Regions from separate parts of the Paenibacillus mesotrionivorans genome, predicted to be linked through region 4. Evidence: riboswitches for the same ligand, from Rfam matches in the RefSeq annotation. Region 4 holds a riboswitch; each other region holds the start of a gene.
What was found. Region 4 has a riboswitch for cyclic di-AMP ahead of ACI1P1_RS25720 (C40 family peptidase). Riboswitches for the same ligand answer to the same signal wherever they lie in the genome.

Region 1 (6,019 bases), on a different contig from region 4:
CCACCATCTACATCAGCTACATTCCCGATATCAAAATGGTGGAAAGCAAGTCGCTGAAGCTGTATCTGTTCAGCTTCCGCAACCACGGGGATTTTCACGAGGACTGCATGAACATCATCATGAACGATTTGATTGCCCTTATGCAGCCGAGGTATATTGAGGTATGGGGCAAATTTACGCCGCGCGGCGGCATTTCCATCGATCCTTATTGCAACTATGGCAAACCCGGCACTCCCTTCGAGGAAATGGCCCGCCACCGGCTGATGAATCATGATCTGTACCCCGAAAAGGTGGACAACCGATAATGGAATCCAAAACACGCAGGATTGCCGGCATATCCTTATTTGTGATGGGAGCCGGCTTTGTGGCTATGCTCCCGTTTCAGGAATATGCCGCTGCCCGGCTTCTGGCAGGGGCTTTTGAGGCAGGGCTGGTGGGCGGCCTGGCCGACTGGTTTGCAGTAACAGCCCTGTTCCGACATCCGCTGGGCATCCCCATTCCGCACACGGCCTTGCTGCCCCGGAACCGGGAGAAGATGACCCAGGCACTGGTCACCATCGTGCAGAATAATCTGCTCAATAAAGAAAGCCTGGTGGACAAGCTCCGGGAGCTGGAGGTGGCGGAGCGCCTGATGGGCGCAGCCCGGAAGGGACTTTCCTCCCCCCGCTTCAAGGACACCGCCAAAGCCTGGGTGCTCTCCCTGCTGTCACGCCCTTTGGACAAGGCATGGGGCGCTGCACTGCCCCAGCTTTCCCGCTTCGTCCGGTCCCGGGATTGGGCCGACGGACTCCTCTCGGTGGCCGGAGGCGAACCTGCCGTACGGCAGGCAACTGAGAAGCTGCTGGACCTGGCCGTGGACAAAGGAACCCACTGGGTGGTTACCGATGACGCCCGGCGGATGATGGGGAAGCTGGCCATCACCGCCATCGGCGGCCTCAAGATGAACGGCCTGATGCAATTTGCCGTGAATGCGGCGTTGAATTATTTTGACGAAGACCAGATCGGCAGCGCTATTCAGCTTGCTCTGGTCACCAAGCTCCGGGAGATTAGCCTGGAGGGCCATCCTACGAGGGAATCCATTCTGGCCTACCTGAAGAAGGAATGGGATGTCCATGTGCAGTCGCCGGACAACCGGGACAAGTGGAATGCCAAGCTTCAGGAGCTGCTCGGCAGCTGGGTGGAAAGCGACAAACCGCTTGCTCTTCTGGAGGAGCTGCGGGCCAAGCTGCATGATCAGGTGGAAAACGGCGGGCTGCTGGAGAAGCGGGTGTTCCCCTTTGTGGAAGACACCGCGGAGAAGCTCAGCCGCAACGATCGCCTGTTGGGCAACGTGAACAGCTTTCTGCAGGACACGACAGTCCGGTTCCTGGAAGCTAATCATTCCCGCATCGGCGGCCTGGTTCGCGAGAACATCGAGAAGATGGACAATGACACTCTGATTGCTCTCGTGGAGGACAAGGCCGGCAAGGATTTGCAGTGGATCCGGGTAAACGGCGCCGTCTGCGGCTTTTTCCTGGGGCTGGTGTTCACCACCGTGCGGATGCTGCTGGCGTAGGGCAGGAGTTACTCTTGTTGTCCTGCTGCTCAGGAGGCTTATATGGTTGGCCTGCCAACAGCCGTGATAGCGGACCACAAATGTCTGCTAATCGGAGATTTTTCATATTTTGGCTTCAATAGCAGATATAAAATGTCTGCTATTTTTGTTTTCAGATCCCTTTTTGAACAACATCAGGCCATTAGCAGACATTTGATGTCGCTATTTCCAAAAAAATAACCACCTCAGCGTAATAGCAGACATTTTCTGCCGCTTACATGTCCCCTCTCTCCGCCGGGCAGCTGGGTTTACTGCTCATCGCACCAACACAAAAAGACCATTCCATAAGTTGCCCCGAGGCAGCTCACAAAATGGTCTCCCTTGCCATTAGATTCTTTACTTGTTCAAGTGGTACGGCACGGTGGAGATGGTGACATCCTTATATTTGAACAGGTAATAACGAATCAGCAGGCTGGTTTGATTATGCAGGATATTCTGCCACCAGTGTTTAGGAATAAACTGCGGGATCAAGATGGTGATGTGCCCCGTCTCCGAGTTTTTCCATTCCACCGTTTCGATGAATTTCACCAGGGGTTTTATGATGCTTCTATAGCGGGAACGCAGCACGATAAGACGCACGCCGCAATCCCATTCCTCCCACTTCTTTTCCATCTTCTCGATATCCTCATCGTCAAAGCCAATGTATACCGCTATCACATTGTCAGTCATGGACTTGGCATAGCTGATGGTATTCATGACCACCCGTGTAATGCCCGCCACCGGAATGACAATTGTGTTGCCCTTGGCTTCCGGCTTGTCGGTAGCCAGATCAATCCGCAGCTCATCCGCAACTGCCATGTAGTGGCGGTGAATCTGCTGGAACATAACGTACACCACCGGCAGGAAGATAAACACCATCCACACCTGGCTGAACTTGGTGAACAAGAAAATCAGTGTTATCGACAGTGTGGTCACCATGCCGACTCCGTTAACCAAGAACCGGATTAGCCAGCCCTGAGGCTTTAACCGGTACCATCTGCGCATCATTCCCAGCTGCGAAAGCGTAAAGGGAATGAACACCCCGATAGCGTAGAGGGGGATCAGGTTCTCCGTGTACCCGTTGGAAACAATGGCAAGAACCCCTGCCAGGAGGCCCAGCACGATAATGCCGTTGGAGAAACCCAGCCGGTCGCCGCGGATCATAAAAGCGTGAGGCATGAACTTATCCTTGGCCAGCATAAAAGCCAGCAGCGGAAACGCAGCATAAGCGGTATTGGCTGCCAGGAACAGGATCAGGGCAGTGGTGCCCTGAATGAAGAAGTAGATCGGTCCCCGTCCGAATGCCGCTTCGGCAATCTGTGAAACCACCGTGACATCCTTCATGGGAGAGATGCCGTAGAAATAAGCCAGCAAGCTGATCCCCAGGAACATGGAGCCGAGGATAATCCCCATCAGCGCCAGTGTGGACGCCGCATTCTTCTCGGAAGGAGCCTTGAAGCTGGGGATGGCATTGGATACTGCCTCTACCCCGGTAAGGGCCGAGCAGCCGGAGCTGAAGGCCTTCAGCAGCAGGAACAGGGAGATGCCGGAAACATCCAGACCAAACTCCGCAGGAGTGGCCTGCACATCCCCTGTAGCCACCCGGAAGAGGCCTACAATAATCATCAGGAAAATACCCGCAACAAACAGGTACACGGGGTAGGCTAACACCTGGGCGGACTCCGTAATGCCGCGCAGGTTCATAATCGTAAGGAATAATATCATCACCAACGCAATTTCAATCCGGTACGGATGCAGATTCGGGAACGCCGAGGTCACCGCATCGGTAGCCGCAGAGGTGCTTACCGCCACCGTCAGGATATAGTCCACCAGAAGCGATCCGCCTGCTACCAGGCCGGTCCGGACGCCCAGGTTATCCTTGGCCACAATATAAGCGCCGCCGCCGGTGGGATAAGAGAATATGGTCTGCCGGTAGGACAGCACCAGTATCGTAAGCAGAGCCAGTACCGCAATGGATATCGGGATGGAATACCATAAGGCCGCAAAGCCCAGCGTAATCAGCACGATCAGTATTTGCTCCGTACCGTACGCTACCGAAGATAAGGCATCCGAGGACAGGATAGCCAGTGCCTTCAGCTTGCTGAGCTTTTCGTCTCCCAGCTCATGGGATTTCATAGGTCTGCCGATCAAAAACCGTTTTAAGCGCAATAACATCGTTTTTCCCCGCCTGTGCTGTTTAATAGGTATCAATAAGCTGTTTGTAAACGGGAAATCAGGAAGTGAACCATTCATCTTGGTTAGAATTTGTTCTACCGCCGCATCATATCCTCTTCCGCTGTCCAAAGTTCCTTCCATTTTCAGACAGCAAAAAAACACCACGAAGAGCCGTTCTCCGTAGTGCCGACGCACCAAGAGCCCCCTTCCCCTTATCAACGCTTGCGAGGTTAGCTGCCGGATTCGGACGGCAAGAGTCGCCCTACCCGTACGTCTGGACAAGCCCGCACAGGATTCACCCCGTTGTTCCCGTCAGGCCGTTAAGCCCTCATAAGAACAGTTGGTTCCCCCGTATCCCGCCAGCCGCGGGACTTCAGCGATACACCAGGAACATCCATTTGTGATTCCTCAGTTACAGAACGTATGTTACTCGTTTCGGCCTTCCTTGTAAAGGTTCGGATTCAAAGGGAAAGGGGCCAGATTTCGCTTACCGGTGTGGTTGGAAGCGATTTCTGTCCCCTAATTCAGCCATTCTCTTCATTGTTCTGGCTGTATCTCCGTTTATCGTTAAGGAAGAATTTCGAATACGTTGTTCAGACGGGTCAGTTGAAACACCTTCAGCACATTCGGCGCCAAAGCCTGCAGTCTGATCTTGCCGCCGGCCTCTACGCACTTCTTGTAGGCACTGACAATTACCCCTAACCCCGTACTGTCAATAAACCGGCAATCGCTGAAATCCAGAAGAAAATGTGTTGTCCCGTTGCTCACATATTCCCGCATACTCTCTCTGAACAGGGACGCTTCCTCAATGGAGAAGGTGGGAGGAATACGTATGACCTTTTCCTGCTGCATGTTAGTCACCTCTTAATTTGATATTCTCAACCATACCCTCCAGCTCATTGGCCATCGCACTGATCTCTTGCGCGGACGAAGCAAGGTTGCTGACCGTGGAGGACTGCTCTTCGATGGCGCTGGACACACTTTCGCTATTGGACGCGGTTTGCTCGGATATGCTTCCCATGGAATCAATAAGGCCGATAATCTGGTCGGAGGTGGCCACCTCGTCCCGGGTAATCTCTTCAATTTCCTTCACATTATGGGTGATCACCTGAACAGTGTCAATAATATGCATGAAGGCCCGGTCCGTTTCCTGGACAATGTCCACGCCTTGGGTAACCGCGGAGGAGGCTCCCTTCATAGCACCCACGGCTTTGCCGATCTGATCCACCATCCGTTCCACCAGCTCCGATATTTCATTGGCCCGTTTGTTGGATTCCTCGGACAGCTTGCGGACCTCTCCGGCCACCACTGCAAAGCCTCTGCCGTTTTCCCCGGCACGGGCGGCTTCGATCGCGGCATTAAGCGCAAGCAGATTGGTCTGCTGGGCGATGGCGTTAATTACAGCCACAATTTCCGTCACGGTGGCGGATTGGGTATTCAGGGAGGCCAGAATGGCTTCGGTTTCGCCGGTGCTAATGCTGATGGTCTCCATGGCTTTCACCGTTTCCTGGACGCGTACGCGGCCGTCCTGGGCGGCTTTGTCGGAGATGTCCGCATTTTCGCTGGCAGTAGAGGCTTTGTTCAGGGCCAGCTGCACCAGACTGGACAGCTGCACCAGCACCTGCGACGCATTAACAACAGAATCGTTATTGTTCTCCGCCCCTGCTGCAATCTCCTGCATGTTGGCGCTGATCTCCTCGATGGAGGCGTTGATTTCCTCCGAGGAGGCGGCCATTTCCTGGGACATATTCATCAGCAATTCGGAGCCATCGCGGATTTTGCGGATCATCAGATCCTGCTTGTGGATCATCAGGTTGAAGGATTCGCTCAGCTCCTGGAACTCATCCTTGGAGCGGATGGACGTATGGGCCGTCAGATCCCCGTCCCCTGCCTGCGCCATAGCCTTCTGGAGCTTCCGGATTGGCCGGATGACACCCATTTCGCTCATGAGATACCCGAGAAGCAGAGCGGCCAGGATACACACCAGGGTAATGACGATGGTATCGTTGCGGATGCTGAAGGCAGGCGCCATGTAGTCGTCGTAATTGGCCGTAGTGGCGACAATCCAATTGCCGGCTGGCTGGAATACAACATATTTATAAATGCCTTCAAAGGTGTAAAATCCGGCTTTTTTCTTGCCGGCCAGGACATCCTTCACCAGATTATTCAGCTCGGGAAAACCATTGTCAGCAGCATTCTCCTTCAGCACCTTGTCTTTGATGGGATGGGACACCAAAAGACCGGTTTTATCCACCATGTAGGCGTACCCGC
Region 2 (6,019 bases), on a different contig from region 4:
GACAGTGAAACATCGTCTTCACCAACACCTACGCCTGCCGCTTCGGTTGTTTCAGGGCAGAAGGTAACTGTGAAGACGACTGTGGAGAATGGAATCGTATCTGTTGCGGCACCTGATTTGGAAAAAGTAAAGGAGTTCCTGGCGAAGAATGTGACATTGGAGATCCCTGCAGCCCAAGGAGTGAATGCCTACGCCGTAGGGTTGCCTGCTGCGGCGCTGATAAGTGGAACCAAGGAACACAAGCTCACGCTGTCCACGGAGTTGGGCAAGGTTGTCATCCCTGGTAACCTGCTGGCCGGCACAACGGCAAGCAGCGGCAAGGAAGTGGCACTGAAAATTGGCAAAGGCGACAAGTCCAAGCTCGCGCCGGAAGTGAAGGCTGCCCTTGGCGATAGACCGGTCATACAGCTTACCCTTGCGGTGGACGGAAAAGAGACGGCCTGGAGCAACCCAAGCGCACCTGTAACTGTATCCGTGCCTTACAAGCCAACTGCGGATGAATTGAAGAATCCGGAAATGATTGTGGTTTGGAGCATGGACGGAAACGGAAATGTGACTACAATACCGAGCGGACGCTACGACTCCAAAACTGGTATGGTAACCTTCAAAACCACTCATTTCAACGGCTACGCGGTAGCATACGTGTCCAAGACATTCACAGATCTCGGGACGGTGGCATGGGCTAAGAGTGCGGTCGAAGTGCTTGCGTCCAAGGATATTCTCAAGACAGAGGGGAGTGTATTCCATCCGGCAGCCGATATCACCAGGGCGGACTTCCTGTATTCCCTTGTTCGGGCACTTGGATTGACTGCAAAGACAAACGGCAATTTCAGCGATGTTCAGGAAAATGCTTATTATTATCAAGAGGTTGCCATTGCCAAAGCGCTAGGCATTACGAACGGCATTGACAACGACAAATTCGGCAGCGATATCAAGATCACCCGGCAGGACATGATGGTATTGACAGAAAGAGCCTTGAAGCTGGAGAAGAAGCTGAATCAGCAGGGGGCAGCAGCGGATCTGGAGAAATTCGCCGACAAGTCCGAGGTGGCTTCCTATGCGGTGAGCAGCGTAGCGGCCATGATTAAGGAAGGGCTGATCGAAGGCGGCGATAACAAAGTCAATCCGACTGGAAACACAACCAGAGCAGAAGCCGCGGTTATCCTCTACAGGCTGTACAACAAGTAAACTCTCATAAGGATGATGAGAACCGCGCCAGCTAGTGTTGGCGCGGTTTTACATGCAATTGGCCGGGTTGAGGCTCTAACGACCAATCGTATATGAAAAACCGAGTACAAATGGCTGAACAGAGGCCCAAGTGACCAATCGTATATGAAAAACCGAGTACAATCCGCCCACCGGGATCCGCGGCAATCCAGGCAATAAAATATTTGACTTTTCAGTTTTTTTGAAGTAGCATAAAACTACGCTTAATTTCCGGGGTAACATACCGGAAAGCGGGGGAACCATTCTTTTGGGGCGAATCATGCAGTTATTGCGTGTAGGGATGCCATCTGCCCGAGTCCGTCAGCTAACCTCGTCAGCATGGAGATGGGTCATTACTTTGCTTATACAAGTAGAGTCGGGCCCTTGTTTGAAGGGCTCTTTTTGTTGTTTTTCCAATGCCCGAATTCCAGCTGGCTTACCATGTTTGTTCCTGACGGATCTATCCCGCTCCCCCATCATGCCGGAGGCAGGCCTGTTGATGCGAAGGTGTGAATCAATTGAAGCAGGAAGGGAGGAGAGACGATGATCAAAGCGGTCATATTTAACTTTGGAGGGACTGTTCTGGATACGGAAACCCCCCGTTACGAAAGCTTCCTGGAAGCTTACCGCGAGCAGGGTGCGGAGCTGGACTGGTCCTTGTATGCGCAGTGCATCGGCACAGGCTTCCAAAGCTTCAACCCTTACGAGGATTTACTTGGCCGGATGCAACTCCCGGTGCAGTTGAATGCCTTCCGGGAGTCGATCCGCAGCCGGTGTGCCGAACTCACGGAACAAGAAGAGCTCCGGCCAGGGGTAATGGATGCCCTGGTGCGCGCCAAAGCCATGGGTCTTAAGATCGGCCTGGTGTCCGCCGCACCGCGGCGGGAGATCGATCCCCACCTCCAGAAGTGGGGGATTGCCTCTTATTTTGACTGTATCCGGACCGTGGATGACGCCACCCGGGTGGCTCCGGACCCGGAGCTGTACCAGCAAGCCTTGCGGATGCTGGGGGTACGACCCCGGCAGACGGCGGCCATCGAGGACTCTCCGGCAGGAGCGGAGGCAGCCATGCAAGCCGGTTTGTACACGGTTGTTGTCCCCAACGCCACAACCGCTGTGATGAAGTTCGGCCCCTGCCATGAGCGGCTGGCTTCTCTGGATCAGCTGGAACTTCCGGAGCTCTTAGACAGGCTTCATGCCGCCAAGGCTGTGGTCTGTGAGCCCGCAGTATTATGGAACCGGGTTATGCCCGTGGAACAGGAAGCGGAGGTCAGCTGAAGCGGAATGATGAAAAAAGCCATATGAAAGGCCGGCTCTGGTGAAGAATCCAGGACCGGCCTTTTTGGCCTGCGGAAGCATATGCTATTGGGCTGAAAGGTAGATCGGGTTGGTCATGGCAATCATCGACAGTCCGCCGGCTTCCTCCGCATACCGCCACAGCTCCGCCCGGTAAAACAGGCGGTTATGGGAAACCAGCTTCAGCAGGGTGCCATTGTTCCCGCCTAGGCCGGCCACATCACCGGATCCTTTGCCAGGTCCGGTTCTGATCCAATCGGATGCTCCATTTCCATCTCCATTGCCGTCCCCAGCCCCGCCGTCCAGTATCCGTTCCTCCTCCAAGCCATTGGCGGAGTAAACCCGCAGCACATCGCCGCGGAGGAGTCCGCCCGAAGCCTGTACATCCAGCCACATCCCCTCTGCAAGAGCGGCAGGGACCACGTCACCCATTCCCCATTGCCCGATGGAGATGGTCAACCGCGGCCCCTCCGGGGAATGGGACAGGGTAACCCGCCCGCGGTCTACTGCGCGGAGTATGGCATCAACCGAACGCCCGTGGGCAAAAATCCAATTGCACGGAGATCCATGGCGGATATACGGGTGGGGCCGGTGAAAATCGCTGCCGCCGACAGCGGTAAGTCTCCGTCCAGCTTCCAGTTGCTCCTGCCACCACACCAGCGTCCTGAGGTTATCCTCCCGCCACGGGCCGTTCCAAACCTCCACCCAGTCATGGGGCACATCAAAGCCCCACGTCCATCCGCAATTGCTGCAATGGGGATGATTCAGCGAAATATAAGCGCCGCGTTCTTTAGCGGAGGTCAACAATTGGATCGTATCCTCCGGGTGAAGAGAACGGAAATCGCTGATAGGAGCTTCCAGCCCATAGAGGTTGCAATGCCCGGAGAGGGTGGTCAGCTCCATAGCCGGGATCAGGGTCAGATCCGTTTCTAGCCGGTGGCGGGCCAGATTCTGACTTGCGGTATTGTGGTCCGTTAAGGCGAGAAAATCCAGTCCTGCCTGCTCCGCCAGCTTAATGGCCTCCGGCAGGGAATAGTGCCCGTCGCTATGGTTGGTATGGGCATGCAGCTCGCCCTTCAGCCAGCGGCCTGGCGCTTCGGCAAGCTGCACCTCAAGAATGACGCGGCAGCCGGCGGCGGGAATCCGGTAAGCACCCAGCAGGACCTTCCATTCGCCTGCAGTCACCTCTCCCGGCAAATAACCCGGTGTCGCCTCCTCCGGCCCGATTTCGAAGAAGCTGCGGGCGCCGCCGCTCCACCCTCTCATCCCGGCGGAATCCCGGATACCTAAATCCACAATGGTGGTTTTGGGGGAGGGAAGGCGGATGCCAAACCTGTTGGCCGAGGGTTTAGCCGCCGTTGCCGGAGAGACAACGTTTGTGTCTGGTGCGCTGCGGATTTTCGGAGGAGCATCACCCGCCAAATACTCCACCTTCATGGATACCGAAAGGCGCTCCACATGCTCCGGCACCGTAAAGGGCACCTCGATATATGTTTTTTCCTCATGGGACATGATGTCCCGGATAAGCTCCAGCCGCATGGGCCCGCCTCCTATTCCTTGGTTGCCCCCGCGATGATTCCCTGCACAAAGAACCGCTGGACAAACGGATAAATGATAACTAACGGCAATAAGGCAATCACAATGCCTGCCATTCGCACATTTTTGGTGATCAGAAAATTGCTGGAGGTGGAGGAGGTGTCAATGATCAACGCCTTCAGGGCCACCTGCAGCGTATATTTGGCCGGATCGCTCAGAAACAGCACGGCCGGTGTGAAATGGTTCCATTTGCCCACAAATTCGAACAGGGTGATGGTTGCCAGCCCCGCCGCGGACAAGGGGACATATAAGGTTAAGAATATGCGCAGCTCTCCGGCCCCGTCAAGCCTGGCGGATTCCCCCAGCTCCCACGGCACCGCCCCGAAGAAGCTGCGCATCAGAAGAATGCTGAAGCCTGACAAAATGCCGTTAATGACCAGCGCCGACAGAGAATTAAGCAGCCCCAGCTCCTTGTTCACAATGTACACGGGGATCATGATGGTTTCGAAGGGGACCATCATCGTCAGCATAATAAATCCCGTCAAGAACTTTCGTCCCGGCAACCCGCGTTGGATCAGGACGTACCCGGCCAGGGCGCACAGACAGACATGGCCCACAGTTCCCCACAGAGTGACGAGGGTATTGTTCCAGAAGGGACGGCCCAGCTGGATTTTGTTCCACACGGTGGAATAGCCCTCCGTGCTGAAGGCCTCCGGCCAGAGAATAATCCGGGGCTCCATGGAAGCAAGACCATCGGAGAAGGAGAGGGCCAGTGTATTCAGCAAGGGGATCACCATCGTCGATACCAGAAGCAGGAGGAACAGGGTGTTGAGGATGTCGAAAACAGCGCCCCCTAAGCTGCCTCCGGACCGCTGCCGCCCCGGCTGCCTCCTGCCGCCTGGCCCGGCAAAATCCGCGCCGCCCCGTAATCCCCGGTTATCTGCCGTTGTTTGCACCGCCTTCACGTGATCACCTCTCTCCATTTCCCGCCAACCGGCGCACGGCCAGGGTCAGCAGCACCGTAGCTGCAATGACCAGGCATCCTGCGGCGTTGGCGACGCCCATATCGAATTTCACCAGACCTTTTTCGTAGGTGTAGATCATGAGAACATCCACATACCGTTCGATAGCCGGATTGCGCATGGCGAAAATCTGATCGAATATCCGCAGCACACCCATGACGGACAGCATCAGCACCACCTGCATGGCCGGCACCAGCTGCGGCAGGGTGATGTGGCGGACCAGCTGCCAGCGGTTGGCACCGTCTATCCGGGCAGCCTCGTATAAGGCGGGATTCAGCCCCACAATCGCAGCCAGATAGATAATGCAGGTATACCCGGCATCCTTCCAGACCGCCGCCAGTACCATGGCCGCCCGGCTGTAATTCTTTTCCGCCAAAAAGTGGATGGGAGGCAGGCCGAACCACTCCCGCAGCTCATTCACTAACCCGCCGTCCGGCGTCAGCATAAAAATCCAGATGCCCGCCACCACAATCCAAGAGAACAGATGGGGCAGATACACAATCATCTGCGTCAGCTTTTTGAACCAGACCTTTCCCACCTCGTTTAGGGACAGGGCCACCACCAGCGGCGCGGCAAAACCCAGGACAAGGATACCTCCGCCGATCATGAGGGTATTCACCAGCATCCTCCCGAAATCCGGGTCCGTTAGCACCGTCCGGTAATTGTCCAGCCCCACGAAGGGGCGGTCGCCGATAACCCGGAATTTCTGGAAGCTGATAACGAGCCCCCGCATCAGCGGATAGTAGGAAAACGTCAGGAAGTAGGTTACCACCGGGATCATCATTACATAGAAAATACCGTACCGCGGCCACAGCCTGCGCAGCAGGGAAAGACTTCGGGCAGCGCGCCGTCCGCTTCCCCGGCGGATAGCGGGGCCCTGTGCCTCCGGGCTCCCGGTATGAGGGACTGCCAGTTGGTTATCCGCAGCCATGTTGCGTTCACCGCCCTTTCATGCGTGA
Region 3 (6,019 bases), on a different contig from region 4:
AAATGAGCAGAACCGCTGCCGTATGATTCACGGCCAGGAACAACAGGATGGCTATCACGGAGGTGCGTACCAATATGGCATAATATTCTGAACGGATAAAGGTCTTGGCATACAGATACCGGTGTGTGTCCTCCTGCCGGAAGGGAATCCGAGAGGTGATCCCCCCGAGAAAACGTCTTGCCGCCGGTTTGGTTTTTAGCTTCGGCACATCGGCAAACCAGCTGTAGAAGGTGTAGTGACGCTTGAGGCTGATTTCCTCCCGGCGGATCAGATGCTCCCAGGCCACTCTGTGCCGGGGGAACGGCAGCACCACCAAGCTTTGCACTACCGCCGCCAGAAGGAGTAGCAGCCATGCCTTCCCCGGGTTTTCCGTCAACAGGGCGAAGGGCAGGACCACCGCAGCCACCCAGCGGACGAGAGTCTCGGCGCTGCGGTTCAGCCGGTAGACCAGCCGGTCCGCCCGGAAGCGGCCCAACACCGCCAGCAGCTTGGCGGCCGCAAGATACAAGGCGGCATGTGCGAAGGGAAGCGCTGCCTCATCCGCACAAGCCAGATACAACGGCCAGACCAGGAGCAGCAGCAGGAGGGTGACCGCAGCTTGGAACACGAAGCTGTATACAATCGAGCTGGTCCACCAGCTGCGCAGCCTCGCTTCGGCCGGGGCCAGAAATACCATATCCGCCTGCTTCATGAAGGTGCGGATTCCGGTCATCCCCAGGGGCAGGGCCAGCAGGGGGGTGGTAAACCTCCAGTAGGGAAACGCCTCCGGAAGGCTCTGCAGAAACTTGCCGTAATAATAAGCGCCTATTATAAAGAACATTAATAAAAATCCGGCGAAGCCGCTGCGGGCGGCATAGCTGATATAGATGAAGCTCTCCTTCCAGAAAGCTGCCGCTCTTTTGCGCCACAGATCCGCGAAATCCTCCCTCATCCGACGGCGCCTCCCGACGCGGCCAGCACACAGAAGGCATCGTCCAGACTACTGCCCGCAGGCAGGCCCGCCGCTTTCAAAATCTCGGGAAGGGTCCCTTTGGCGGCGATGCACCCTTGATGGAGAACAATGAACTTGTCGCAGTAGCGCTCAATGGTGGACAAGATGTGGGAGCTGATCAGGAAACTGGCTCCCTTTTGCCGCATCTCCACCATCAGCTCCAGCAGGGAGCGGATACCAAGGGGGTCCAGGCCCAGAAACGGCTCATCTATAATATAGAGGGGCGGCTCCGTCAGGAAGGCGTTCATGATCATCACCTTCTGCTTCATCCCTTTGGACAGATGCGCGGAGAAGCTGTCCTTTTTGGCCGTCATATGGAAGGTGTCCAGCAAAGTGGCGGACCGCTGCGCATACAAGGGCCGCTCCAGTCCGTAAGCTCTTGCCGTCAGCTCCAGGTGCTCGCTGATGGTCAGCTCCTCATACAACTCCGGGGACTCGGGCACATAGGCAAAGGACGAGCGATATTCCAAAGGTGCCTCGGCCAGGGTACGCCCGCGGACCCGGATTTCTCCCTTCTGGGGCTGGAGCAGCCCCAGAATATGCTTGATCGTGGTACTTTTGCCGGCGCCGTTAAGTCCGATCATGCCCACCATCTCACCGGGAAATACGTCAAAATCCACATCCTTCAGAACAGGCTTGCGCGGGAAATATCCCCCGTACAGCCCTTTTACCTGCAGCATCGGTTCCAAACCGTTCACCCGCTTCTTACGTTATGTATTCTTCCGCTATTATATAGAAAAAGCTCCGGGCGATGCAATTAAACCGGGGACAAGATAGTGGAAAAGGAAGGGAATGGGAGGTCAAAACGGAAGGATTTGGTGCTGGAAAAAGTGCGTGGGACAGGGTATGAGGGGAGGTAAACAAACTGTAAATATGATGGGAAATTAGCCCTTCGATGTCAAAATTTTTTGATAATTCTTTCAGGAAAGCAATAAAAAATTCATAATTAAGCCGTCATAAGCCATTGAAATTAAGAAATAAAGAGATAATGGATAAAACGAGTGAGATAATGAGATAAAAAAACCATTTTTAATCGCATACATGGCTAATTTTAACCGATTTATGGACTTTTCGCTATTTACAACTTTAGCCTGAGGCATTAATATACAACACATGATAACTTAATAGTGCTTGCCAAATTTCCAATTCGCTGAGTTTCCATTTTGGAAAACGGGGGAACCGAATGTGAACAGCTTCATGGCTTTGTGGACGGCCTTGAAGTGACGGCACGGTTTTGGGGTGAATCCTTTTGACGGCTGCTTTGCAGCCCGGAGAGGTAGGGCGACTCTTTCGTCCGAATCCGTCAGCTAACCTCGTAAGCGTTGAAGAGAGGATACTTGTCGTGCATTTTTATGCTTAGTTTGCCACGAGAAGATACCTCTTCACGGGGCTATTTATGTTGTTCCCCGTGATATTCATAATTCAACCGCTCATCATATTCGCGAAGGAGGTGCTGCGCGAGGAGCCAGATTCCGGCTGCAGCCTGCTTTGAATGCGAGGAGAATTGGTTTTTAAGCATGAAGTTATAATCAAACCAATAGTCACGTCAAAAGAACCCTGTATCATACCAGACGGCGGACTATGAAGGAGGACCGATTGAAGTGGGCGCTATCCCTGTTCAGGAAACCCATGAAAAACGATCATCCAGCATGGCCTTCGCATTGCGATGGGAGCATGAAAACGGGCGCAGAATTATTATAGCAGCAGCTTTCTCGATCGCCTTAGCCTTCATGTTTTTCATGTTGTTGTACGGTACGGCTACCAAGAGCGTATCCGTAGTGGTGGACGGACAAGAAACCGTGGTTGTAACGCGGCAAGATGTTCTTAAACACCTACTGGATGAAAAAGCAATTTCGTACGGTGAGAATGACCGTATTTCCCTGCCTGTGGATACCAAGCTGCGGAATGGGGACGTCATTGTGCTGAATCACACCTCGCCGGTGCAATTGACTGCCGATGGAAAGACCTTAACGTTGTATACAACCGGAAAGACGGTTGCAGGCGCTTTGGAGGATTTAAATATTGGCACGGACCCGCTGGATAAGATTACTCCTGCACTGGAGGAAAACTTAGGCGCCGGGGAAGAAATCAAGATCGTCCGCGTCACCAAGGAAATCGCTGAGCAGTCGCAGCCGATTGCCTTCGAAACGGTGAAGCAGAATGACAGCAACCTGCTGAAGGGCAAGGAAGAGGTTGTTCAGGACGGCGTAGAAGGAACCAAGGTTATCAAAACAGAAAAGGTTTACGAGGATGGCGTTTTGGTAGCGGAGAACAAGGTGGACGAAACGATTGCCGCCGAAAGCGTCAGCAAGGTGGTAGCCGTGGGCACCAAGGCTCCGGTGGTAACCGTGTTAAGCGCAAGCTCTCCCAATATGGATGAAGTCACCAAGAACGGGGTAAACTTTGGCTATAAGAAGATCTTGAACAATGTGACCTTGACGGCATATTCTGCCGGCGTGGCCTCCACAGGCAAGGATGAGGACCACCCGCAATACGGTGTGACCTCCAGCGGCACGACTGTAACCGAGGGCCGTACCATTGCTGTGGACAAAAGTGTGATTCCCATGGGCTGGTGGGTCTATATCGAAGGCATCGGCTTCCGCCGTGCCGAGGATACAGGCAGCGCCATTAAGGGCAATAAGATCGACGTATACTTCGACAGCAATGCGTATGCCAACAAGTTTGGCACCAAGCGAGGTTATACGGTGTATGTGATTGGTCCGAAAAAGCCGGTTACCGACTAACGGGTTTGGATCTGTCCGGCTAGGGCTTGTTCCAAGTGGATACCTTTCGAGAAGAGGCTGCCGGCCTCTTCTCTTCCTGTTTATTAAGACGAAGCGGCGAAGGGAAAAGTTGCGTCTATGCTAAAAGAAATTATTGTGGTGGAGGGTAAATCCGATACGGCGGCTATAAAGCGTGCCGTGGAGGCCGAGACCATTGAAACCGGCGGCTCCGCTATCAATCAGGCCGTCTACGAAAAGATCCGTCTGGCCTTGAAGCGCAGGGGTGTTATTATCTTCACCGATCCCGATCATGCAGGAGAACGGCTGCGGCGGCTGATTACCGCTCGCTTTCCGGGATGCAAGCAGGCTTTCCTGAGCCAGGAGGAAACCACCAAAAACGGCGATGTGGGCATTGAGAACGCAACCCCGGAGATGATCCGCAAGGCGCTGGAAAACCTGAAAACAGACTATCAGTCGGCCGAATCGGAAATCACCCAGGATGATCTGATGGACGCAGGACTTTTGGTTCATCCGGATGCGGCAGCCCGGCGGGAAGCGATGGGGCGCCTGCTCGGGATTGGCTATGCCAACGGTAAGCAATTCTTAAAAAGATGCCAGATGTTTCAAATCACACGGAAAGAATTCGAAGAAGCGCTGAAGCTTTTTCGTGAAGAGGGCTTCCAATGACAAAACCCCATTCCCCTGCGGATGTGGCATCTCCGGCCAGAACGAAGGATGTCCTTGGCCGATACGGTATTACTGCCAAGAAAAGCCTTGGCCAAAATTTTCTCGTAGATCTCAATATCCTGGGCAATATCGTGAATGCGGCTGAATTGGACGAGTCCAAGGGAGCCTTGGAAATCGGCCCCGGACTGGGGGCTCTGACCCAGCAATTGGCTAAACGTGCGGGACGTGTGGTGGCAGTGGAGCTGGACCAGCGGATGCTGCCTGTTCTGGAGGAAACGCTGTCGGCCTACGGCAATGCGTCTGTGGTTCATGGGGATATTCTGAAGGTGGATCTGGATGATTTGTTCCAGCGTTACTTCGCGGATGTGAAGGGTGTCAGCGTGGTGGCCAACCTGCCCTATTATGTGACTACGCCTATTGTCATGCGACTTTTGGAGGAGCATATCCCCCTGGAGAACATCGTGGTGATGATCCAGAAGGAAGTGGCGGACCGGATGGCGGCCAAACCCGGCACCAAGGATTACGGCAGCCTGAGCATCGCTGTGCAGTATTATTGCGAGCCCCAGGTAGTGGCCATTGTTCCCCGCACCGTCTTCATCCCCCAGCCCAACGTGGACTCCGCCGTGATCCGGCTGCGGCTGCGCAAGGCTCCGCCTGTCCAGGTATCGGATGAAGAGCTGTATTTTCAGGTGGTGCAGGCCTCCTTTACCCAACGGAGGAAAACCATCTTTAATAATCTTTTAACCCGGTTCTTCGGGAAAGAAACCCGGCATCTTCTGGAGCAAGCGCTGGAGAAGGCCGGAATCGATCCTATACGCCGCGGTGAGACGTTGAGCCTCGAAGAGTTCGCGCGCCTTACGGAAGCCCTCCAGGAGGCCGGAATCAGCGTTTAAGCGCATTTACTCCCCTTGCCGGCACCCGGCGGGGGAGTTTTTGCTTGAATTCCTGATTTGCACCGCACCAAACGCCCAGTCCTGCCATACGATACATCGTGAGGAGGGGATAGGCGCAATGAAGCAAGGCGATCTGGTGGTACGGAAATCCTATGGCGGTGACGTCATTTTTAAAATTCAAGATTTTTCATATCAGACTGCGCTGCTCCGGGGGGTAGATGTGCGGCTTCTGGCGGATGCGTCCGTCGCGGACTTGAGTCCTGCGCCCGAGAACCGCATCGCCCGCCATGAGGAGGATATGCAGCAGCGGTGCACCGAAATGCGCAGCGTGATGACGAAAAGCCTGCCCCAGCCGGTCAAGCAGGCGGCTCCCGCCGCAAGAAGCGGCCGCCAGTCCTCCGGGCATTTCGAGGTGCCGGGCAAGGTGCTCCACTTGGATGGGGACCCCAATTATCTGCGCAAAAGCATGGGGCTCTACGGGGATCTTCGTGTGCCGGCGGAAGGCATCTATGTGCCGGAGCAGAACATGGCGGAGGTTTTGACCCGGCTCCTGCCCCAGGTGCATCCGGATATCGTGGTGATTACCGGGCATGACGGGATTCTCAAGGATGTGAAGGATGAAGATACGCAGAGTCTGTCCAGCTATAAAAACTCCCAGAACTTCGTAAATGCGGTCCGCACGGCCCGGAAGTATGAGCGCAACCGGGATGCCCTGGTTATTATTG
Region 4 (6,019 bases):
GCCAGCAGAATGTTCATCAGAATCGTGAAGATGAGCGCTCCCAGCTTGCCGATAAAATCCGAGGACATCATGCTTTCCTTCGCCAGCGAGTCCGCCACCAGATAAATCAAGAGACACGCCACAGCCGCAATAAACAGCAGCAGCTCCTTGCTTTCATAGCTTCCCTTCTGCCGCTGGGCATACAGCCTGGCCATTCCCAGCACCATATAAAACTCCACAAATGCCAGATAAAACATCACATAAAGCTTGATATCATTAAAAGCATGGTAAGGAATAACCGGTATGGTGGCAACGCATATCACCAGTGGCAAGATCAGAAGGGTTTGTGTCCGTTTGGACATCATCTTGCTGTTCAGAGAGCTGAAGAGCAGCACCGCTACCAGAGCAGAAAGGATAATCGTGATGTCCAGAAGCTTATAGATGAAGTCAAAGGGAATCTCAGGCAGCAGCCGCTGGGCAATTTTCTCGTCCTGCATAGTCTGCCCAATGGCGATCAGCACCAAGAACAGCCCGCAATACAGGTAGCTCCGGTCCTCCCGCCGGGGCAGATACTGCAGAAGCTGGTGGATGCCCACCAACGTGAAAATCATCACGCAGGCCAGATCCCCGCCCAGACTCAGCGCCGTCTGAATGATCACATCCTTTTGGGCCCCGAACAAGATCGGTCTGGCAACTCCCCCATTAAAGAACACATGGTTAGAAACCTGAATCACAATCTCAATTTCGCCTTGATCCGATGAAAAAAACACCGTATAAGGCGTATTTCCCGGACGGTGCTCCTCCCGCGTATAAGCAGGGGTTCCGCTTTCGCCCTCCAGCTTTCCGTTAATATAGAGCTTATGGGCCATACGGATGTTGGTAATTTTAATGCCGTAGATGGTCTCCTCATTAGGCACCAGCACCTTAAGCCGGTAGGTGCCCGAACCCTTAGCATGGACACCGCCGTTCTCATGTTTACCCCGCCAGGTCCAGGGGGTCTCCAGATAGATGGTTTCCCCCGGCTGGCCCAGCATAGGGTCTCCCGGCTCCAGCAGCTTGTCCGGAACAAACTCCCATTCCCCGCTCAGCTGAGCCATCCCGCGCTCCGGAAGGCCAATTCCCCGCAGGTCAAGAACACCCTGCTGCGCCGGAGGTGCACCATTGTTCTCCACTAACCCTGTATATAACAACGTAACCAGCAGCATAAACGCCACCGTAACTGAGGTGATTCCAATCCATTTGCCCGCCGATTTCATGATGACGCCCCTCTATAAATAAAAAAATCCGTCCGATTATATCATACGATAACAAGCTCACAAGAAACTCACAAGGGCAATATCTAACAATTTTCGACTTTCACAAAATAGATAGTAGTACACGGGACATATCCATAAAGCACAAGTACAGGACTATAATCAGGTGAACCGGAAGTTTGGCGTATTGTAGGAAGAGGTAAACGGAGGTTTTCCGGCAGGTTCGACAAGAACTGGTTGGAAATACCTGGTTCTTTTGTCCATTCAATGAACTTTCCGGAACATCTGAAGAAATTCTTATCTTTTTTTAAAGAGAAGGGGAGGAATTTGACTCTGCGGGGAGAATACTTAGACTTGGAAAAAATAACATGCCGAATTCCCGTTTACGGGAAACGGGGGAACCACTCTGGGTGAATTGGTCTCGATGTACAGGGACCATAGGGAACCTTCAACCGAACCCTCCAGCTAACCTCGCAGGCACCAGGAAGGGGTTTACCTGTTGTTTTCATTCTTTAAAAAGTCTGTTGTCGCACTCGTCGCTGCCGTCATGCTGCTCAGTTTCTCGGCAGGCACCGCCTCGGCTGCCACCCCGTTGAACGAGCAGATCGACGCCCTTATTGGAACCCCTTACAAATCCGGGGGAACTTCCACGAAGGGTTTCGATTGTTCGGGCTTCACCCAGTACCTGTTCGCCCAATTCAATTTTGAATTGTCCCGCAGCTCCGTTTCCCAGAATGAAGAAGGCTACTGGATCCCTAAATCCGACCTTCGTCCCGGGGATTTGGTGTTCTTCAACACCAGCGGTAAAGGCATTTCGCATGTGGGTGTCTACATCGGCGACGGAATGTTTGCCCATTCCGCCAGTGATGAGGGCGTAACCAAGAGCAGCCTGGATGAATCCTACTACAAGAAACGCTATGTTTCGGCCCGTCGCGTGCTGTGGGAAGAGCTCTATACCCAGATGACCTCTGAACCCGCAGCGTAACGTTGATTACCTCACACCTTCTAGCAAACCCTGCCGTGATTCATCTCCGGCGGGGTTTGTTTTCTTTTTACCCCCAAAGCCAGAAGATGAAACACCTCGTTTTAGTACCTGGTCTTGAAAAACCTCCGGTTAACATATATGATGAAGAACAAGGAATACCACATGATTTCAGGGAGGAACTCCTGCCATATGATCATTAAACCGAAAATACGCGGCTTTATCTGCACCACCGCCCATCCGGAAGGCTGCGCCGAAAGTGTGCGGCGCCAAATCGCTGCCGTACAGGCCAGAAAGCCTGTGACAGGAGCCAAAAAAGTGCTGGTCATCGGAGCATCCACCGGCTATGGCCTGGCGTCACGAATCGCCGCCGCCTTCGGTATGGGCGCCGATACCATCGGGCTTTTCTTCGAACGCCCGGCAACGGACGACCGCACAGCCACCGCAGGCTGGTACAACACGGCTGCCTTCGAGAAGGCTGCCCGTGAAGCGGGCCTGGTAGCGGAGAGCCTGAACGGCGATGCCTTCTCCCAGGCCATTAAGGAAGAGGCTGTCCGTCTAATCCGGGAGAAGCTGGGCAAGGTGGATATGGTGGTCTACAGCGTTGCCGCCCCCCGCAGAACCGATCCTGTCACCGGAGAGGTGTACGGCTCTGTGCTGAAGCCCATCGGGCAATCGTTCTCCAACAAATCAGTGAATGTGCAGAACGGCGTGGTCAATGAAGTTACGATGGAGCCTGCCAGCGACGAGGAAATCCGGCAAACCATCAAGGTGATGGGCGGAGAGGACTGGATCCTGTGGATGCAGCTGCTGGCCCAAGAAGGCCTGGTGGCCGACAATGTGATTACACTCGCCTATTCCTATATCGGACCGGAGGTCACCCACGCCATTTATAAGGAAGGAACCATCGGACGGGCCAAGGAGGATCTGGAGGTGGCGGCGCGCCAAATCACAGCGGAGCTTGCTCCTTATGGCGGGCGTGCTTATGTTTCCGTAAATAAGGCGCTGGTTACCCAAGCCAGCTCGGCTATACCCGTGGTTCCCCTGTACATCTCCCTTCTGTACAAACAAATGAAGGCCCAGGGAACCCATGAGGGCTGCATCGAACAGATGGCCCGGATGATGGAGCGGATCTACGGAGCCGGGGGAGAGGTTGTCACCGACGCCGAAGGCCGCATCCGTATGGATGACTGGGAGATGGACGAGGGCATCCAAGCCGAGGTAAACAAGGCATGGTCGGCCATCACTACCGAAACCTTGCCCGAGCTGGGAGATCTGGAAGGATACCGTCAGGACTTCCTGCAGCTCTTCGGCTTCGGCTTCGACAACGTGGATTATGAGGCGGATGTCAATCCGAATGTGCAGCTTTAAAGCCAATTAACCGCATAGCTATATGGGCGCAAACGCCCCCGCTTGTCCTCGAGGCAGGTGCGGGGCGTTTTTTGGCATCTCAAAAAATCCGTTGGCCGAATTCTTTTCCCATGTGCCGGCTCATAAGTATGTGGGGAGTTTGCATATGACGAAAAGGGTGAGAACATGCCGTTCCCGAGCAATGTCCAATTTACCCCCATTACTGTAGGCGGGAAGCCGCCCACAGCCAATGTGGACCCCGCTTTTCCCGCCAGTCTGGATATCGTGGGCAACAGCCAATTTCCTCCGGCCTATTTCGCCTATGACGGAAGGAACGTGTATTTCCGCTTCCGTTTACGAGGCGATCCCCGATCCCGTACCGGGTTTTTGAACCAAACCTGGGGGGTTCTGCTGGATTTGAACAACAACCCGTCCAGCTACGAATGGATGTTCACGCTGAACGGAGGCACCAGCCAGATTAATCTGATCCAGAATACGTCGGTGGGCAGCAATCCGCTGACGGATCCCGCAGAGCGGAACAACTTCTCCCGGCCGGTGAACAATTTCGACCTGGCCCGGGCTACCCTCACCCAGGACGGCTCCAATTTTGGCGGTCAGGAAAATTACTTCCTGGATTACTTCGTGGATCAGGGCACCTTCTTCAGCCAGCTTGTCATTAACGCCAATACCGTGCTGCGATTTCTCTTTTTCACCTCAACGCTGGCTAATCAGGTAAACCGGGACTATCTGCCGTTTTCCGATCCCGTCACCTTGAATCAAGCCAACGTGCGGGCTCAGCTGTCTGTCTCCCAGTCCCTTGTGAACCCTCCGTCCGCTATTCCTTCCGGCAGCATCGCCAGCTTAAACGGAAGATTTACCGTCTCGAATACGGGCTCCAGCGCCGCTTCCTCGGTATTCGCCACCATTCCTTTCCTGCCGGACAGAGTGGATTCCTTCCGGATTACATCCGTCAACATCGGCAACGCCAACTTCAATGCGCTGACCTCCACCTTAAGCTGGAATATCGGGACGTTGGCCAGCGGCGCCACAGTGGAGCTGACCTATAATCTGGGAGCGGTGTTCAACCAGGCGGGGACCCGGCCGTTCAATTCCTTTACCGTAACCGGCATCGACCAATTCACGGGCAATATGCTGCCGAACATTACCGGCTCACTGGAGGTGGCCGTCCAAGCAGGAGGCAGCCTCTCGGGTCTCGTCCAGAACACCAACGGTTTGCCCCAGCCGGATGTAACTGTGACACTGACCGCCCAAGGCGGTACAGTCCCCGTATCATCCACGGTCACCAATAGTGACGGCGTATACAGCCTCACCAATGTGCCGCCGGGCAATTATATCCTTTCCCTCACCAATCCGCTGTTTCTGCCCCAGAGCATCGATGTATCCATTGCCGCAAACACAGGAATTGTGCTGAACGTGCTGCTGCAGCCCCTGCCTGCCACACTGCAGGGCACGGTAACCTCAGCCTTGGACGGAGCTCCTGTTCCGGGTGCCGTACTGAACGTATCCAACCAAAGCAATGTGCGGATCGCTACGGTTACGACGGATGCCAATGGGCAATACAGCCTCGGCAATTTACCCCCGGGCGTTTCCATTACGGTATCTGTGGCCGCTCCCAATTTTCAATTGCAGAATGCGGACTTTTTCCTGGATCCGGGTGCGACCCGCGTATTCAACCCGGTGCTGGCCCCCAGCCCCGCCAGTGTATCCGGCACCGTCTCCGGCGCAGACGGGCTGCCTATTGCCGGAGCCACTGTGACAGTTCTCGACCGGAACAGCAATGTGCAGGCCGAAACGGCTACCAATGTAAACGGACAATATACCATCAGTTCACTGGTGCCTGGAGCAGCCTATCAGATTCGGGCCACTGCTCCCTTCTTCCAAACCTCGCTTACCGGACTGCAGACCGCTCCGGGAGAAGCGGCCACCTTGAACTTTACACTGCAGCCTTCTCCGGGGAGCATAACCGGCACCGTCACAGAGGAAGGCACAGGACTGCCTCTGGAGGGCATTTCCGTACGCGTTTATGACAGCCGGGATTTGACGGTGAACACCACCCTGACGGATGCCGGCGGTCAATTTGCCATCACCTCTCTGCCCCCCGATTCGTATACACTGTTGTTTTCCTCATCCGTCTTTGCCGCCCGGACCATCGGGGCAACGGTGCGGCCGGGAGAAAATACGGTTGTCAATGTCCGGCTGGTGCGGCTGACCGGCTCACTGGAGGGTATCGTCCGGAGGACAGACGGGCAACCGCTTGTTAGTGCAAACATTTCCGTGATTGACAACGGAACTGTGGTGGCCCGGGACACAACGGATGCCGAAGGCGAATTTATGATATCCGGTCTTTTCCCGAAGAGCTATACCGTCAATGCTGCAGCCGAAGGCTTTGCCACCAAAACACTGGGGGTCTTCATTCGCCCGCTGGAAACCTCCA

Region 1: linked by a shared signal. The riboswitch ahead of ACI1P1_RS06110 (APC family permease) and the one ahead of ACI1P1_RS25720 (C40 family peptidase) in region 4 are both predicted to bind cyclic di-AMP.
Region 2: linked by a shared signal. The riboswitch ahead of ACI1P1_RS03300 (HAD family hydrolase) and the one ahead of ACI1P1_RS25720 (C40 family peptidase) in region 4 are both predicted to bind cyclic di-AMP.
Region 3: linked by a shared signal. The riboswitch ahead of ACI1P1_RS27830 (ubiquitin-like domain-containing protein) and the one ahead of ACI1P1_RS25720 (C40 family peptidase) in region 4 are both predicted to bind cyclic di-AMP.

What each region holds. Positions count from the first base shown of each region.
Region 1 is NZ_JBJURJ010000003.1:355,419-361,437, forward strand. Features, by position in the region: gene queF (preQ(1) synthase) at 1-305, shown strand, start outside; gene ACI1P1_RS06105 (DUF445 domain-containing protein) at 305-1,555, shown strand; gene ACI1P1_RS06110 (APC family permease) at 1,931-3,748, opposite strand; cyclic di-AMP (ydaO/yuaA leader) riboswitch at 3,953-4,137, opposite strand; gene ACI1P1_RS06115 (STAS domain-containing protein) at 4,316-4,600, opposite strand; gene ACI1P1_RS06120 (methyl-accepting chemotaxis protein) at 4,602-6,019, opposite strand, start outside.
Region 2 is NZ_JBJURJ010000002.1:190,791-196,809, reverse strand. Features, by position in the region: gene ACI1P1_RS03305 (cadherin-like beta sandwich domain-containing protein) at 1-1,188, shown strand, start outside; cyclic di-AMP (ydaO/yuaA leader) riboswitch at 1,418-1,560, shown strand; gene ACI1P1_RS03300 (HAD family hydrolase) at 1,750-2,484, shown strand; gene ACI1P1_RS03295 (CehA/McbA family metallohydrolase) at 2,569-4,041, opposite strand; gene ACI1P1_RS03290 (carbohydrate ABC transporter permease) at 4,053-5,003, opposite strand; gene ACI1P1_RS03285 (ABC transporter permease subunit) at 5,008-5,991, opposite strand.
Region 3 is NZ_JBJURJ010000026.1:14,474-20,492, forward strand. Features, by position in the region: gene ACI1P1_RS27820 (ABC transporter permease) at 1-931, opposite strand, end outside; gene ACI1P1_RS27825 (ABC transporter ATP-binding protein) at 928-1,671, opposite strand; cyclic di-AMP (ydaO/yuaA leader) riboswitch at 2,130-2,328, shown strand; gene ACI1P1_RS27830 (ubiquitin-like domain-containing protein) at 2,593-3,735, shown strand; gene rnmV (ribonuclease M5) at 3,853-4,401, shown strand; gene rsmA (16S rRNA (adenine(1518)-N(6)/adenine(1519)-N(6))-dimethyltransferase RsmA) at 4,398-5,294, shown strand; gene yabG (sporulation peptidase YabG) at 5,413-6,019, shown strand, end outside.
Region 4 is NZ_JBJURJ010000021.1:67,273-73,291, forward strand. Features, by position in the region: gene ACI1P1_RS25715 (hybrid sensor histidine kinase/response regulator) at 1-1,235, opposite strand, end outside; cyclic di-AMP (ydaO/yuaA leader) riboswitch at 1,592-1,727, shown strand; gene ACI1P1_RS25720 (C40 family peptidase) at 1,732-2,217, shown strand; gene fabV (enoyl-ACP reductase FabV) at 2,407-3,585, shown strand; gene ACI1P1_RS25730 (carboxypeptidase regulatory-like domain-containing protein) at 3,751-6,019, shown strand, end outside.